3 regions of the Agrobacterium sp. DE0009 genome follow, and region 1 is predicted to be linked to each of the others. Evidence: predicted binding sites of a transcription regulator. Region 1 holds the regulator's gene; each other region holds the start of a gene.
The links. Region 1 encodes LexA, which represses DNA repair genes until DNA is damaged. Its sites were predicted from a motif close to TGTTCNNNNTGTGTTCNG; they were not measured.
Positions count from the first base shown of each region.

Region 2: the regulator LexA is predicted to act here: its motif matches at 3,053-3,070, upstream of FS804_RS08800 (2'-5' RNA ligase family protein).
Region 3: the regulator LexA is predicted to act here: its motif matches at 2,293-2,310, upstream of dnaE (DNA polymerase III subunit alpha).

Region 1 covers NZ_VEIU01000001.1:547,494-553,307, forward strand. The annotation lists gene FS804_RS02800 (ATP-binding cassette domain-containing protein) at 1-619, shown strand, start outside; gene FS804_RS02805 (ABC transporter ATP-binding protein) at 616-1,341, shown strand; gene purU (formyltetrahydrofolate deformylase) at 1,455-2,300, shown strand; gene lexA (transcriptional repressor LexA) at 2,526-3,248, shown strand; gene FS804_RS02820 (glutathione S-transferase family protein) at 3,513-4,190, shown strand; gene FS804_RS02825 (ComEC/Rec2 family competence protein) at 4,210-5,814, opposite strand, start outside.
Region 2 covers NZ_VEIU01000001.1:1,735,567-1,741,380, forward strand. The annotation lists gene FS804_RS08780 (aminopeptidase) at 1-750, opposite strand, end outside; gene ybaK (Cys-tRNA(Pro) deacylase) at 839-1,315, opposite strand; gene FS804_RS08790 (ArsC family reductase) at 1,328-1,675, opposite strand; gene FS804_RS24930 (hypothetical protein) at 1,913-2,080, shown strand; gene FS804_RS08800 (2'-5' RNA ligase family protein) at 2,276-2,992, opposite strand; gene FS804_RS08805 (gluconokinase) at 3,215-3,703, shown strand; gene FS804_RS08810 (FAD-binding oxidoreductase) at 3,773-5,074, opposite strand; gene FS804_RS08815 (glutamine synthetase family protein) at 5,076-5,814, opposite strand, start outside.
Region 3 covers NZ_VEIU01000001.1:657,434-663,247, forward strand. The annotation lists gene dnaE (DNA polymerase III subunit alpha) at 1-2,080, opposite strand, end outside; gene FS804_RS03340 (ABC transporter ATP-binding protein) at 2,611-3,294, opposite strand; gene FS804_RS03345 (lipoprotein-releasing ABC transporter permease subunit) at 3,310-4,617, opposite strand; gene proS (proline--tRNA ligase) at 4,740-5,814, opposite strand, start outside.

The DNA.
Region 1 (5,814 bases):
CAATCTCATCACCGGAATCCTCGACCTTTCGGGCGGTGACGTCACCTATCAGGGACAGACGCTTTCGGGCCTCAATCCGCGGCTCATCGCCAAACGCGGCATCGCCAGAACCTTTCAGCACGCCAAGGTCCTTCCGACCATGTCGGTCCTCGAAAACGTCGCTCTCGGCGCGCATCTGCGCGGCAATGCCGGCGTCTTCCGAAGCTTCTTGCGATTGGAGCGACAACAGGAGCAAGCTCTGCTTGCGGAAGCCGCGCATCAGCTCGATCGCGTCGGTCTCGGTGCCCATCGCGACCGCCCCGCCGGCGACCTCGCTCTCGGGCAGATCCGAATTCTGGAAATCGCCCGCGCGCTTTGCCTCAACCCAACCCTGCTGCTGCTCGACGAACCGGCGGCCGGTCTGCGCCACGGGGAAAAGCAGGAGCTCGCGACGCTGCTGAAAAAACTGCGGACCGAGGGCGTCAGCGTCCTGCTTGTCGAACATGACATGGGTTTCGTCATGGGGCTGGTCGACCACATCGTCGTGCTCGATTTCGGTACCCTGATCGCCGAAGGCAAGCCGGCTGAAATCCGGCAACATCCGGCCGTGATCGCGGCTTATCTTGGGGGGGCAGCGTGAGCGGACATCTACTCGACATCAAAGACATCCACGTTGCCTATGGCCGGGCGGAAGTGGTGCATGGCATCTCGCTATCCATGACATCGGGCAGCATCGTCACGGTCATCGGGGCGAACGGAGCGGGCAAAACCACGCTGCTGAACGCCATCATGGGTGTCGTGCCTTCGCGCGGGACCATTCTTTACGACGGCGCGCCGGTGCCCGAGACAATCGAGGGCCGCGTTGCCGCCGGCCTTTGCCTCGTGCCGGAAAGGCGAGAATTATTCGGCTCGATGACGGTTGAGGACAATATCGAACTTGGCGGTTTCCTGCGTTCCCGTCAGGAGCGCGACGAGACACGCGATGCTGTTTACACACTCTTCCCGCGCCTTCGCGAACGCCGCAAGCAGCTCGCCGGAACACTGTCCGGCGGCGAAAGGCAGATGCTGGCGCTCGCGCGGGCGTTGATGAGCCGGCCGAGACTGCTGCTTCTCGATGAGCCGAGCCTTGGACTTGCACCGCTGATTGTCGCCGAAATCCTGCGTATCGTCGCCGACCTGCGTCAAACCGGTGTCTCCATCCTGTTGGTCGAGCAGAATGCCCGCGCCGCGCTCGAAATTGCCGACGAAGCTTATCTCGTCGAACTTGGTGAAGTGCGCCGCTCAGGCCCAGCTTCCGAACTCGCCGTCGATCCCGCTCTGATGGCGAGTTATCTCGGGCCGGGCGAACACGCCATCCAGTGACATCCGCGACCGCTTCGTGCTGACGCTCGGCCCCGTGGAAACGGGGCGTGGCTCCGCGTGGGCGCCGCTATGACAGCAGTCCAACCGCAACTCCATCTTCCAGGAGGCTTTAGATGAATTACGTCCTGACGCTGCGCTGCCCCAACAGAAGCGGAATCGTCGCTGCGGTCTCGGGCCGCATCGCACAGCATGGCGGCGATATTTATGAAGCTCAACAATTCGACGACCATGAAACGGGCATGTTTTTCATGCGTGTCGCCTTCTCCATGGCCGGCGACGAGGCAGGCTTTCGCAATGGACTTGCCGAGGAGATCGATCGCTTCGCTCTCGACGCCACGCTGCGTCCAGCAGGTGCGCCGCGCAAGCTGCTGCTGCTCGTTTCCCGCTTCGACCACTGCCTCGGCGATCTTCTCTATCGCCACCGCATCGGCGAATTGAATGCCGAGATCGTCGGCATCGTCGGCAACCACCCCCGCGAGGCCCTGAACCTCACGCTGATGGGCGGGATAAAGTACCATCACCTGCCGGTGACAAAAGACAACAAGGCCGAACAGGAAACGCGCATCAAGGACATCATCGAAGAAACGGGCACCGACCTCGTCGTTCTTGCCCGCTACATGCAGATCCTGTCGGACAACTTCTCCGAATACTTATCCGGGCGCTGCATCAACATTCACCACTCCTTCCTGCCGGGTTTCAAGGGCGCAAAGCCCTATCACCAAGCCCATGAGAGGGGCGTCAAAATGATCGGTGCAACGGCCCATTACGTCACCCGCGATCTCGATGAAGGGCCGATCATCTGCCAGGACGTCGAGCCGGTCAGCCATGCCGATACACCGGATGAGCTGGTCCGCAAGGGACGCGACATCGAGCGACGCGTGCTGGCCCGGGCGGTTTCATGGCACCTTGAGGACCGGGTGCTTCTCAATAAGAACAAGACGGTCGTTTTCGCGCGATAGCACAGCCCGATCTACACCCTGACCTGAAACGCGGAACAAATGGGACGCGTCGGGGCCCCGCCTGGGAACGACTTCTGGAGCTTTGGTTACCTCCAATTTGCAAAATGTAAATCCGAGCGAAGCTTAACCAGATTTTAGGGGATTGCGGAACACATATGGAACATATAGTGTTCGTTCTGTATTTGTTTCGCGACTCCAACGACGATTCTCAAGGGTGTTTTCCTCATGCTCACGCGCAAACAGCAGGAATTGCTTCTCTTCATTCATGAGCGAATGAAAGAGTCCGGCGTGCCGCCCTCCTTCGATGAAATGAAGGATGCACTCGATCTTGCTTCCAAATCCGGCATCCACCGGCTGATCACGGCGCTCGAAGAGCGCGGGTTTATTCGCCGGCTACCCAACAGGGCTCGAGCGCTCGAAGTCATCAAGCTTCCGGAGGCCTATACGCCGGGCGCAAGGCCGCAGCGCGGCTTCTCACCGAGCGTTATCGAAGGCAGTCTCGGCAAACCGAAAACGCCGGAGCCGCCCCCTGCTCCCAAGGCACCCGCAAATGACATTGCAGGTGCGGCGACCGTACCTGTCATGGGCCGGATCGCTGCCGGTGTGCCGATCTCGGCCATTCAGAACAATACGCATGACGTGGCCGTTCCAGTGGACATGCTAGGCTCAGGCGAACATTACGCGCTTGAGGTCAAGGGCGATTCGATGATCGAGGCCGGCATCTTCGATGGCGATACGGTCATCATCCGCAATGGAAATACGGCCAATCCGGGCGATATCGTTGTGGCGCTGGTGGATGATGAAGAAGCCACGCTGAAGCGGTTCCGCCGCAAGGGTGCATCCATCGCGCTGGAAGCGGCGAACCCGGCCTACGAGACCCGCATTTTTGGGCCTGATCGGGTGAAAATTCAGGGCAAGCTGGTGGGGCTTATCCGGCGCTATCATTGATGCCGCCGTCGGTCTGGATAAAACCGGATCGATTGGCAAGACATATCTAGCCTTCAAGATGAATGGCGCGTCATTCCGGTGGATTGATGCGCTTTTTTCTTTTGAAGGCATGAAGGTGCTTTTGAAAGGGTCAAGGCGGGTTTGACACGAATTCGGCCTGGATGTCGTTCACCCATCAACGGGCTTTATGAGTGCGATGGATTCTTTGCGATATTCGCCGCAACGTCGCTGGTATAAAACTGCGACACAGTCAGGAGACACGCCATGTATGATCTTTATATCGCAAACAAGAACTACTCCTCCTGGTCGCTGCGGCCATGGGTGTTGATGCGCACGCTCGGTATTGCCTTTGAAGAGAAACTCGTTCCCTTTGGCGAAGGCGTCTCATTTTCCACCTTTTCTCCCACCGGCAAGGTCCCCTGCCTCGTCGATGAGGGTGTGACGGTCTGGGAATCGCTGGCGATCGCGGAATATCTCGCCGAGCGTCATCAAGGGGTCTGGGCAAGCGACAAGCAGGCCAGAGCCTGGTCGCGTTCGGCGGCAAGCGAAATGCATGCGGGATTTTCGTCGCTGCGCAATCTCTACCCCATGTCGGTCGGCATTCGTGTCACGCCAAAGCGTGGTGATGCCGGGCTGGCAGCTGATATCAAGCGTATCGATGTTTTGTGGAGCGAAGGCCTTTCGACCTTCGGTGGTCCTTATCTCGCCGGCCAGAAGTTCACGGCAGTGGATGCCTTCTTCTGCCCCGTGGCATTCCGTTTCCAGACTTATGGTGCGGATCTATCCCCCGCAGCAAAGGCCTATTGCGATCGCCTGCTCGCCCTGCCCGCCATGCGCGAATGGTATGAGGCAGGCCTGAAAGAAATGTGGCGGGACCCAGCGCATGAAGACGAAATCGCCAGCATCGGTCAGTTGACTGCGGATCTGCGCGCGAAGGCTTGAGACGATTTGCCGGCGGCAATCATTGCGACGCCGCCAGCAGACGCGTGATCGTTTCCGGTAGCTCATGCTCGTAGCGACCAGATTTCCAATCGTAATACCGATGTTCGCTCCAAGACCGGTTCATGCCTGCGGTCGAAGCGCGCAGTTTTTCCACGACGCCCGGCTGATTGGCTGACGCGAAGTTGATCTCCACTGAACCAATGCGCCGCAAGATGTCTCGATTGAGAAGCAGCGCGCCTGAGCGGCACTGTGAAAACGAGGTTCTCTGGGAAACAATGACGACGTCGGCGATGTCACATGCCTTTCCAGCCAGACGCCCTTCCTCCAGCACGATGATCCATTCGCCGCTCTGTGCCTGCGCCACGCACCAGCGACCCCGCTTGCAGGTGAAAACGCCCGGCGTTCCCGCTTTCAGCGCAACCGCCATCTCGCGTGCGGCGGCTCGCAACTCCTCCTGCGACAGCTTTGCTTTTTTGGTAAACGTCTCTGGCCGGTCCCGCTGCAGAATAACCGGCGCCTGCGGTGTCTTGGCAAGCAGCAGCGCCCTCTGCCACTGGTCATAAATAAAGCCATGGGGTCGGGTTCTCGTGGTGTAAACCTTCTCATCGGCAAGAAGCGCCACCAGCGAGCCATCTTCATGAACGAGGAGATCCGGCAGATCGCGTTGAAATGTCGTTGCCGAGAGCCCGAAGGCAAGCAGCAGAGGCGGGATGCCCAAGAGCGCCAGGCGGGTGCGCAACAGGGTGAGCAGCAGAAAGCCGGCCGAGGCGATACCGATGAACCAGCCATGCGGGCGTCCGGTCGCTGCGCTTCCGCCCCAGGACGCAACTTCGTCCGCGACCTCGATGACCATCGCCATGCCATAGCCCATGACCTTCAGAAATGGCGCGTCGAGCCCGAACGGCATCAGCAGCATGGCGATCAGACCGAAGGGCATCACAATCAGCGACATCAGCGGCGTCGCGGCAAGATTGGCGAAAAGTCCATAGGTGGTGACACGTTGGAAATGTTCGGCGGAATAGATTGCCGTCGAAAGCCCGCCAATCAGCGACGTCGTGATGACGCCCGCCATCACAGCGCCTGCCATCTGCGCGACCGTGATCCAGCTGGGCTTTCTTCCCATATAAAGACGCTCGCGACCACTACGCCGGCGGCTCCAGGCGGCGTAGGCGGAAACAAGCGCGATTGTCGCCGCAAAAGACATCTGAAAGCTTGGCCCCATCACTTCGGAGGGCGAGAGCGCGAGAACAATGAGAGCGGAAAGCGCGACGTTTCTGAGGCTGAGCGACGGCTGGTCAAACAGCACCGCGACCAGCATGATCGACATCATCAGCCAGGCCCGTTCTGCTGAAACCGCGAAGCCGGAGATCAGATAGTAGCATAGCGTCATGACGAGCGCTGCGAAGGCGGATATCTTCTTGACTGGCCATCGCTGGGCAAAGGCCGGAAACAGGCTGAACCCCATCCTCATGCCGACAAAGAAGATGCCTGACGCCAGGGCCATGTTGAGCCCGGATATGGCGACGATATGGGCAAGCCCCGACACCCGCAACGCCTCCATTGTCTCCGGCGATATGGCCTGTCGCTCATCGGTGACGATGGATGCGGCGAAGGCACCCGCGTC
Region 2 (5,814 bases), 1.2 Mb from region 1:
GGGGATATTCGGGTTGCAGGTTACGCCGTTTTTGGCGACCGAAGCGCCGCCGTGCCATTCATGCCCGTCCGCAAGCCCGATCGTGACATCCGTTCCCGGACCGGTGAAACGCAGTGCCGAAAAACGCTCGCCATTGAGCCACGCCGACCGCTTGGCAAGATTGGCGTTATGCTGCGCCCAGGCTGCAACCGGATCGGCCACATCCACGCGCGATGCGGCGAAAATGGCATCCGCGAGCCTGCGGACAGCGTCGTCTTCCGATACATCGGGGAAGACCTGCTTTGCCCAGGACGGGTTTGGATAAGAGATGATGTTCCAGTTGATGTCGAAGTTGGAAATCTTCTCCAGCGCCGGCTTGTAGGCGGTGGAATTGGCCTTGTTGGCGCGCGCCACCTTGGCCGGATCCTGTTCGGCCAGCAGCATCGGGTTGTCGCCGGCAATCGCCAGCCGCGCTGCGCCATTGGCATAGGCTTTTGCCATGCCTTCATAGAGCCAGCCGGAAGCCCGGTCAAAATTGGCGTCGCTCGCGTGGCGATAGCGGGCAAGCGTGGTTTCTTCATCGGAATAGAAGGTGGTGACCAGCCCGCCACCGGCCATATAGGCGTGTTTGGTCAGAAAACGCACCAGCGGCAGGGCTGCCAGCGGCGCGGTGATCACCAGATCCTGATCCTTCTGCAATTGCAGGCCGACCTTGATGGCGACTTCGGCCAGTTTTTCGAGTTTGACGGGATCGATGGGAGAAACAGTCATGATCTGCCTTCGTCTATTTCATTCGGAGGCGCCGACCATAGCCCATTCCAACTGAAAGCCAAATGCTTTCAACGCTGCCTCTCGCGCTTCAATCGGCGACCAGCGGCGCGGCGATCGCGTTTAATGCCGTCTGCGCGTCGCGCGGGGAAAGCCGCAGTTGCAAGCCGCGCTGCCCACCATTCATGTAGACGTAATCATGGCCCATGGCAGTGGATTCGATGGCTGTCGGCACCTGCTTCTTCTGCCCGAAAGGGCTGATACCGCCGACGTGGTAGCCGGTTGCCCGTTCCGCTTCGGCGGGCTTCATCATGCTGGCCGATTTGCCTCCGAAGGCGGTCGCGAGCTTCTTCATGCTCACTTCCCGATCCGAAGGAACCACAACGCAGACCGGCTTGCCATCGAGCTCAGCCATCAGCGTCTTCAGCACCAGATGGGGCGGCTCGCCAATCGCTGCCGCCGCCTGCAAACCGATGCGATCGGCAGTCGGGTCGTAGTCATAGGTGACAGTGGTGAAGGCGATGCCGGCCTTCGTCAACACTTGCGTTGCGCGGGTTGTTTTCGACATGGCTAAATCTGCTTACGCAAAAAGGGCCTGATAAGTGTCCGGCTTGAAGCCGACCGTGATCTTGCCCCGCGTCTCCAGCACCGGTCGCTTGATCATGGAGGGCTGCTCCACCATCAATGCGATGGCTTTCTCCCGCGAAAGATCGGCCTTCTTCGCGTCGTCCAGTTTTTTGAACGTCGTGCCAGCCCGGTTAAGGACGGTTTCCCAGCCTGCGGCATCGCACCATGCCTCAAGATGAGCGCGGTCGATGCCGGCGGCCTTGTAGTCATGAAAGGAATAGTCGACGCCATTGGCTTCAAGCCAGCTTCTGGCCTTTTTCATCGTATCGCAGTTCTTGATACCGTAAATCGTGACCGTCATTCCATCCACCTCTACATCGCGCTCAGCATCCCGGCATAACAAATTATCCGGCTCGTTCAACCCGTCCGGCTCGACGCCCTGCGCAAATATACCGCTCAAGCTCTCGAGCCATGCAAAAATGAATTGACTGATATCCAAACGAGCGCGAGCAAAGCTGCATGGCTTCCCTGCTGCATCAGGCGTTGTAGAGCGACGCCGGAATGCCCATTATCTGGGCATCAAAGATGGAGAGAAAAAATGCGTCAGGTTGCTAAGACATCGCGTCACTTCTTCGGTGAAACTTTCGCCGTTCTCGGTGCAGCACTTTCGGTTTCGGCCGCAGTTCGCGCACATCGCAAGCCCGCCCGCGCCGACCTCGAAGCCCTCGGCATCGACGGCAAGGCATTTGACAAGGTCCAGCTCTAAGCTGCACATTGCTTCCAGCGAGGCGAAATCGCCTCGCTTGCACGATCGACGCCTTTTGGTGTTGATGCGCTCAGTGTGGACCAATGGACAAGAAGGCTGTGCCGTTGTTGCAATGTCCCATCAATTAAACCGATCGTCGGACCAACCGAAGTGAACATAGCCTGGCATACCCCTGGCTCGTAAGCCTTTAACCCGTTATTGCGCCGATGCCCTCTGCATCGACCGTTTAGAGTGTCCGATTATTTTTCCTGGTAAGTGCAGTTGGCTTTCAGGCCGCTCGTAACACTCTGCTTTCGGGGTAAGCGCGAAGCGTGCGAGTAACTCAAGCTGCGGTTCGCCCACGTGACTGCACACAAGCTCGAAGCTTCCGGCAAGCCAACTATATGGTTTCTCGACGGGCATCGGCTCAATTCTTCCACATCCGGTAATCAGCGCGAGATGGGGCGCAAAAGAGGAGGGCGCAACAAAGGGCAGGTTGGCCCGCCAAAGGGCACGTTGGAGCATCGTCGATAAAGACTGCATTTCCAGCATCTCATGGCTGCTGTGCAAAGCGAGGCTGCCGCGATTGCCAAACAGCGAGCTCTTATCGAATGTTATCGGAACGGGCCGGGCCTTGATCTCGCCGAGCGTATTCTTCAGCCGATGAACGAGCCCCTCCGGCACAACCTCAAAGCATCCAACACAAAGCAATGTTATATGCAGAACGGCTGCTGGATGAGCCTCGCGCTTCGTTTGCTTCGCCGCGTGGTGCGAGGAATCGGCAAAAATCCGTGCTGCCAGGGCTGCCGGCGGTCTCACGGTGATCAAGAGCTTGGTGGTATATTGAGAATTAAAACGCCGTACTTTCCCCGGCTCCCATCCCTCGAAGGATAGCTGCTCCAAATTCCTCGCGTCTGCCAAATCGAACCCCACCGCGGTACTCCAGGGCGTTTTGCCCAGGTTTCGACGTTATCATCATCACCGGAAAATTTAAAGAACAAAAGCGGAACGAACTTGATGACCCGGAGCAGTATTTGGGAGGAGGCTGCAGGCAATCTCCCTCATTTTTGTATTCACGAGACCTGCCGCACATGTTAGGGGCTCACTGTCGAAACAGAAATATCAGAGGTTGGCGTGACGCAGGCAATCGTCGTGATGGGAGTGAGCGGGTCGGGCAAGTCCACGGTCGCGGAAGCGCTGGCAGACAAGCTGGGCATTGCCTTCATTGAAGGCGACAAGCTGCACCCCAAATCCAATGTCGAGAAAATGTCGGAAGGCATTCCCCTGACGGACGACGACCGCTGGCCCTGGCTCGATCTGATCGGTGCTGAGTTGCAAAAGGGAAACGCGAGCGGTGGCGTCGTTGTATCCTGCTCGGCGCTCAAGAAAATCTACCGCGACCATCTGCGCAAGGCCACGGGCGGTCCACTTGCTTTCGTTTATCTGGACGGCAGCCTGGAGCTGCTCAGCCGGCGCATGGGCGAACGCAAGGGCCATTTCATGCCACTCTCGCTGCTTCAAACACAGCTTGCCACGCTGGAAGTGCCAACCGGCGAACCGGGTGTCGTCACCGTCAGCATCGACACCACACCTGATGAGATCACCAAAAATGCTCTTGCCGGACTGAAGGCGGTGACCTTCTAGGACTGTCCGGGCTGCGGAAGCAGCAGACATGGCGTGAGGTAAACGACGCCGCGTCTTTACTCGAATGCGCTAGAGGCCGAGCTTGTCCCTTAAGCCGTACCACCAGGCACCGAGCACGGTGAGCGGGACACGGAAGGTCTTTCCACCCGGGAACGGGTAATTCGGCAGCGAACTCCAGATATCGAACCGCTCGGCGTGGCCGGCAACGGCTTCGCCCAATATCTTTCCCAGAAGATGGGTCGTGGTGACGCCGTGACCGCTGTCGCCGTGCGAGAAGTAGATATTGTGCGAGAGCCTGCCCATATGCGGAATGCGCGTCAGGGTCAGCGCGAAGTTGCCGCTCCAGGCGAAGTCGATCTTCGCCTTTTCCAGCTGCGGAAATGTCTTCAGCATATTCGGCCGGATCACACCCGTCAGGTCGGCCGGGTCGCTGCCGCCATAACCGATGCCGCCGCCGTAAAGCAGACGGTTGTCAGACGTGCGGCGGTAATAATCGAGAATGTAATTAGCGTCCTCGACGCAATAATTGGCAGGAAGAAGGGCTTCGATCAGATCGGCATCGAGCGGCTCCGTCGCCATGACCTGGCTCGAGACCGGCATCATTCGCTCGCCGATTTCCGGCAGTAATGTGCCGAGATAGGCATTGCCGCAGACGAGGACATATTTTGCCTTCACGCTGCCCGTTGCCGTGCGCACGATGGGATTGACGCCCTGCTCCACCGCAATGACACGCGCGTTTTCGAATATGCGCGCACCGAGGCTTTCGGCTGCCGCCGCTTCCCCCTGAACAAGATTAAGAGGGTGGATGTGGCCACCGAAGCGGTCGATCATGCCGCCTGCATAACGATCGGTCTTCACATATTTCCCGACATCCGCCTTTGAGACCATTTCGAGCCCGCCATGGCCGTGTTTTTCCCAGTGGGCCTTATGGGCTTCCATTTCGCGGATCTGCTTCGGCGTGAAGGCGGCGAAAATACCGCCGTCGACGAGATCGCAGTCGATCCCGTATTTGGCGACGCGGCTGCGGATGATGGCGCCGCCTTCCAGCGACATTTCGCCGAGCTTTACTGCCTTGTCATGCCCGTAGCGGCCGGCGATGGTTTCGAGATCGCGGCTGTAACCATTGACGATCTGCCCGCCATTGCGGCCCGACGCGCCGAAGCCAACCCGCACACCTTCCAGCACGATGACCGCGTAACCGCGCTCGCTCAGTTCCAGCGCCGCTGAAATGCCGGTGAAGCCGCCACCGATGATGCAGACATCCGCATCCAGCGCGCCCTCAAGCGTCGGCCGCACGGTTTTGATATTGGCGGATGCCGCGTACCACGACGATGTGTGGCCGGGATTGGGAATATCGGTTACCTCAGCCATTTCACACCGTCCTGATATAGGCGTCATATTCGACGTCGGTTACACGCAGGGAAAATTCGGAAAGCTCCTGCTGTTTGCAGGCGGAGAACAGCGTGCGGTACTTCTGCCCGAGCGTTGCATATGCAAAACTCGACCGCGTGAAGCGCTGCAGCGCATAGTCCCAGTTGGTAGGCAGCGGCTCGTGGTTGATCGCATGGCTGTCGCCGGAAATCGCGCCACCCGGTTGGCGCTTCTCCTTCATGCCGGCGAGGGCCGCGCTGAGGATCATCGCAAGAACCAGATAGGGATTGGTATCGGCGCCGGCCACCCGATGTTCGATACGTGTCGCGACCTTGCTGGCAACGATGACGCGCACGGCCGCCGAGCGATTATCGATGCCCCAAGAGGCGTAGGTCGGTGCGTGTTCACTGGGGGTCAGGCGACGATAGGAATTGGCATGGGGCGCGAAGATCGCCATGCTCTCCCCCATGTTTTCCAGGAGACCGCCGACCGAATGCATCAGCGCGTCCGATGGTCCCTCTTCCCCGGAGTAGATATTCCTGCCGCTCTTGTCGAGAACGGAGAAATGCACATGCATTCCATTGCCAGCCTGGAGCCCATAGGGCTTCGCCATGAAAGTTGCGTCGAGATCGTGCCGTCGTGCGACGCCCTTGACGATGCGTTTGAGAAAGACGGCGAAATCTGCGGCCTGCAGGGCATCCGGCACATGGTTGAGGTTGATCTCATATTGCCCGGGACCA
Region 3 (5,814 bases), 110 kb from region 1:
GATGGTCGATGGTCGGGTGGATTGATTCCAGCTCCTCCTCGCCGTGCTTGCGCGCGTTGTAGACCGGGATGTTCTCCATCGGGCCCGGACGATAGAGCGCCACCAGCGCGATGATGTCCTCGATGCAGTCAGGCCGCATGCCGATCAGCGCCTTGCGCATGCCGGCGCTTTCCACCTGGAACACGCCGATGGTTTCGCCGCGCGACAACATCTCGTAGGTTTTGACGTCCTCAAGCGGGATTGCCGCAAGATCGACCTTGATCCCGCGCTTGGCGACGAAATCGACGGCGACTTTCAGGACCGTCAGCGTCTTCAGGCCGAGAAAGTCGAATTTGACGAGGCCAGCGCTTTCCACCCACTTCATGTTGAACTGCGTGACCGGCATATCGGATCGCGGATCGCGATACATTGGTACAAGCTTCGACAGCGGGCGGTCACCAATGACGATACCGGCGGCATGGGTGGAGGCGTGCCGGTAAAGCCCTTCGATCTTCTGGGCGATATCCAGCAAGCGGGCGACCACCGGTTCCTTGTCCGCCTCTTCCTGCAGGCGTGGCTCTTCCTCAATCGCTTTGGACAGCGGCGTCGGGTTGGCCGGATTGTTGGGCACGAGCTTGCAGATCTTGTCCACCTGCCCATAGGGCATTTCCAGCACGCGGCCGACATCGCGTAGCGCAGCGCGAGCCTGCAGCGAACCGAACGTGATGATCTGCGCCACTTGCTCACGGCCATATTTTGCCTGCACGTAGCGTATGACCTCTTCGCGGCGATCCTGACAGAAGTCGATATCAAAGTCGGGCATCGATACGCGTTCGGGATTGAGGAAGCGCTCGAAGAGTAGCGAGAACCGCAACGGGTCGACGTCGGTGATCGTCAGCGCATAAGCGACAAGCGAACCCGCACCCGAACCACGGCCCGGCCCAACCGGAATATCGTGCTGTTTCGCCCATTTGATGAAGTCTGCAACGATGAGGAAGTAACCCGGGAACTTCATGCGCGAGATGACGCCGAGTTCGAAATCGAGGCGGTCGCGATACTCCTGTTCCGTGTAACCGGGCGCCATGCCGAGGGCAGAAAGGCGCTGATTCAACCCCTCCACGGCCTGACGGCGCAGTTCCTCGGTCTCGGCGCGCTCGGCCGCCTCCGGATCATCGCTGGCGCCGGTGAAACGCGGCAGGATGGGCCCACGTTTTTTCAGTACGTAAGAGCAGCGCAGCGCGATCTCGACGGTGTTGTCGAGCGCCTCGGGGAGATCGGCAAACAGCGCCGTCATCTCCGCACGGCTCTTGAGGTAGTGATCAGGCGTCAGCCGGAAGCGGCTGTCGTCCGAGACGATAGCATTGTGCGCGACGGCCATCAGCGCATCATGCGCCTCATAATCGGCCTTCGACGGAAAGAAGGCTTCGTTGGTCGCAACCAGCGGAATATCGTGCTCATAGGCAAGGCCGATCATGCGCCGCTCGTGCGAACGATCGTAACCCGACTGGCGCTGCAACTCGATATAGAGGCCGTCACCGAAGAGTGACTTCAGCGCCAGAAGCCTCTCTCTGGCCTGCGCGGCGTGGCCGTCCTTCAGTGCCATATCAACTGGCCCGCCGGATGCGCCGGTCAGTGCAATGAGCCCCGCATTGGAAGCTCCTTCCAGCCACGCGCGGGTTATATGCACGGCGTGACCACTGCCCTCGCCGTCGAGATAAGCGCGACTGACGAGATCGACCAGACGCTCGTATCCTTCCGCATTGGCGGCGAGGAGGACGATAGCGGGAAGTTTCTGCAGATGGCTATTATGGCTGCGGCGGTCATCCGCCGCATCCTGCATGTCGATGGACAGCTGGCAGCCAATGATCGGCTGCAATCCCTCGTCGCGGGCCTTTTCGGAAAATTCCAGCGCCACAAAAAGGTTATTGGTATCAGTGATGGCAATGGCCGGTTGACCGTCTGCGACGGCCTTGGCCATTATTTTCTTGAGCGGCAAAGCCCCCTCAAGAAGGGAATAAGCGGAGTGCACCCGAAGGTGGACGAAACCGGGAGTGTTCACGGTGTCGCCAGAGCTCTCTCCATGCACAACCATATCGCCCATATCATCATCCTGTCATTCTGAATCACGGGGGCGATTTTCCGATTTCCGGCGCTCAATGTCCACCGCCTTGCGGTGTCCATACAGGCTTCTGCGCCGGTGTCTTCTTCACAGGGCGGTGAGGATCACCGAAAAGCTGGCAACGAAGACAGCGATGGAGGTGAAAGCGGCAACGTCACGGATGAAATCAGTCATTGGTCTCTCCTTACTCGTTATGTTCTAACTTTGTTCTCATTCTGTTCGTTTGTCAACAGGGTTCTGTCGATGTTCCTCTTGCCAATGCAGGAGAATCGCCGCGGGTTCCCGCGAGCAGCCAAACAAGTCGCTGACTCCAAAGCAAAAAACCCGGAGGGGGCAAAACCTCCGGGTTCAAAAAAAATCATGTAGTAAGGACGCTTATCCTTGCATCGCGACGCCGACATCACCCAGGCCAGCAACCCAGCGGTTTGCTATGGCATTGTCTCGGCGCCCAGATGACGGTCCGCCATTGCGTTCGGAATGCTGAGAGACAGATGCTGCCCTGCCGGTCAGGGTCAGAAGTCGACGATCTTTCCTTCGGCGAGCGTCACACGCCGGTCCATACGGCCGGCAAGCTCGTGATTATGGGTGGCGATGAGTGCGGCGAGGCCCGACTGTCGCACCAGCGCCTCCAGCGCGTCGAAGACATAGGATGCCGTTTCCGGATCGAGATTGCCGGTCGGTTCATCAGCCAGAAGCAGGAGGGGCGCGTTGGCGACCGCGCGGGCAATGGCGACACGCTGCTGTTCACCGCCGGAAAGCTCGGCCGGCCGGTGTTCTCCGCGGTGTCCTACCCGCATGTAATCCAGCAACGCACTCGCGCGCTTGCGGGCCTCTGCCTGCGTGAGGCCAGCAATGAGCTGCGGCATCATCACGTTCTCAACTGCTGAAAACTCTGGCAGGAGATGGTGGAACTGATAAACGAAGCCGATGTCACTGCGGCGGATCGCCGTGCGCGTCTCATCCGGCAGGCCGTTACACGGCGCGTCGTTGATATAAACTTCGCCGGCGTCTGGATGTTCGAGAAGCCCGGCGAGATGCAGCAAAGTCGATTTTCCGGTGCCGGAGGGGGCGACCAACGCCACCATCTCACCGCTCTTTAACTGGAAATCCGCCTTGCGCAGGATGGAAAGCGATGTCTCGCCCTGACCATAGGTTCTTTCGACACCGGTAAGCCGCAGCACTGTTTTTTTTGCCATATTGCGAAGCGGTCCTTATTCGTAACGCAGGGCCTGAACCGGATCGAGCTTGGAAGCACGCCAGGCCGGGAAGATCGTTGCCAGGAAAGAGAGCGTCAGAGCCATGATGACGACCGTGATGGTCTCACTAATATCCATTTCGGCCGGAAGCTGGCTGAGGAAATAGAGCTGCGGATCAAACAGCACCGTGCCCGAAATCCAGGAGAAGAACTGCCGGATGGATTCGACATTGAGACACACGAGGACACCAAGCGCCACGCCAGCGAAGGTACCGACCGTGCCGATCGCCGCTCCTGTCATGAAAAAGATGCGCATCACGGCACCTGAGCTTGCGCCCATGGTGCGTAGAATGGCGACATCACTGCCCTTGTCCTTTACCAGCATGATCAGGCCGGAAATGATGTTGAGCGCCGCGACCAGGACGATGAGCGTCAGGATCATGAACATCACGTTCCGCTCCACCTGCAGGGCGGAGAAAAAGGTCTGGTTCCGCTGCCGCCAGTCGGTGATGTAGACCTGCCTTTCAGCCGCCTGTTCCACCAGCGGGCGGATGCCGTCAACGTCATCCGGGCGGCTGACATAGAGCTCGATGGACTGCACGACTCCGTCAGCGTTGAAATAAAGCTGCGCCTCCGAGAGCGGCATATAGATCATCGAGGCGTCGTATTCGGACATGCCGATCTCGAAGACACCGGAGATCTTGTAGGATTTGACGCGCGGATTAACCCCCATCGGGGTCACGTCACCTTCCGGTGATATGAGGGTGATATCGTCGCCAGCCGTGACACCCAATTGCGATGCAAGCCTGGAACCGACGAGGACGCCGTCACCTGCCATGAAGCCAACGAGATCGCCGGTCTTGATGTTGGTGGCGACCTCCTTGACCTTGTCGATATCCTCCTGGCGCACACCGCGGACCAGAGCGCCGGAGCCCGCACCGCCGCGGCCGGAGGCGAGCGTCTGTCCCTCCACCAGCGGCAAGGCCATGGTGACGCCGGGAACGGCGGCGAACTTCTTCGCCAACTCGTCATAATTATTGAAAGGCTGATCGATCGGCTGCACGATCATGTGGCCGTTGATGCCGAGAATGCGGGAGATCAGCTCCGTGCGGAAACCGTTCATGACGGCCATGACGATGATGAGCGTCGCTACGCCCAGCATAATGCCGACAAAGGAGAAACCGGCAATGACGGAAATGAAGGCTTCCTTGCGCCGTGACCGCAGGTAGCGCCAGGCCACCATCCGTTCAAAAGCGGAAAACGGCCGGGCGGTCTTTACCCCGGCGGAAACAGCCGCACCCTTTTCAGCCTCGGCTTGTGCCATGTCGTCTCCCTGATTTCAAACTGCAAGGCCGGCTTTTCCAAAACCCGCCCTGTATTTCCTTGGCATCGGCGATGCAAAAGCGGAGCGACCATCAACTGGTCCGCTCCGGCTAGCGCTTGCGCTCAGGCCAGCACCCTGTTCATTGCCGCCTCGACGGTGACGGTTTCCCGCTCGCCGGTCTTGCGATCCTTCACTTCGACTTCGCCATTCGCGACCGAACGCGGGCCGACGATGATCTGCAGCGGCACGCCAATCAGATCGGCCGTGGCGAATTTCTGGCCCGCACGGTCGTCCGTATCGTCGTAGAGAACATCCTTGCCGGCGTTGGAGAGCTGGTAATACAGCTTTTCGCAAGCTGCATCGCAGGCCGCGTCTCCAGCCTTCATGTTGATGATCACGACGTCGAAAGGAGCGACCGAAGCCGGCCAGATGATTCCGTCCTCGTCATGCGATGCTTCAATGATGGCGGGAACAAGGCGTGTCGGTCCGATGCCGTAGGAACCCATGTGGACAGGGTGTTCTTTTCCGTCCTTGCCCTGCACTTTTGCGCCCATCGGCTCGGAATATTTCGTGCCAAAATAGAAGATGTGGCCGACCTCAATGCCGCGTGCCGAAAGGCGTTCGCCCTCAGGAATCGCGTCATAGGCGGCTTCGTCATGCATTTCAGAGGTGGCGGCGTAATCAGCCGTCCATTCGTCGAACACGCCCTGCAATGCTTCGACATCGTCGAAGTCAGTGCTTTCAGCGGGAATGGCGCGGTCCAGGAAGCTCTTGTGGCAGAAGACCTCGGATTCGCCGGTGTCGGCCAGAATGATGAACTCGTGGCTGTGATTGCCGCCGATCGGGCCGGTATCGGCGCGCATGGGAATGGCGCGCAGACCAAGCCGTTCGAATGTGCGCAGGTACGCCACGAACATCTTGTTGTAGGAATGGATCGCGTCTTCCTTCGTAAGGTCGAAGGAATAAGCGTCCTTCATCAGGAATTCGCGCGAGCGCATGGTGCCGAAGCGAGGACGCACCTCGTCGCGGAACTTCAGCTGAATATGGTAGAGGTTCAGCGGCAGGTTCTTGTAGGACTTCACGTACGAACGGAAGATGTCGGTGATCATCTCCTCGTTGGTGGGGCCATAGAGCATCTGGCGATCCTGGCGGTCCTTGATGCGCAGCATTTCCTTGCCGTAATCGTCATAACGGCCG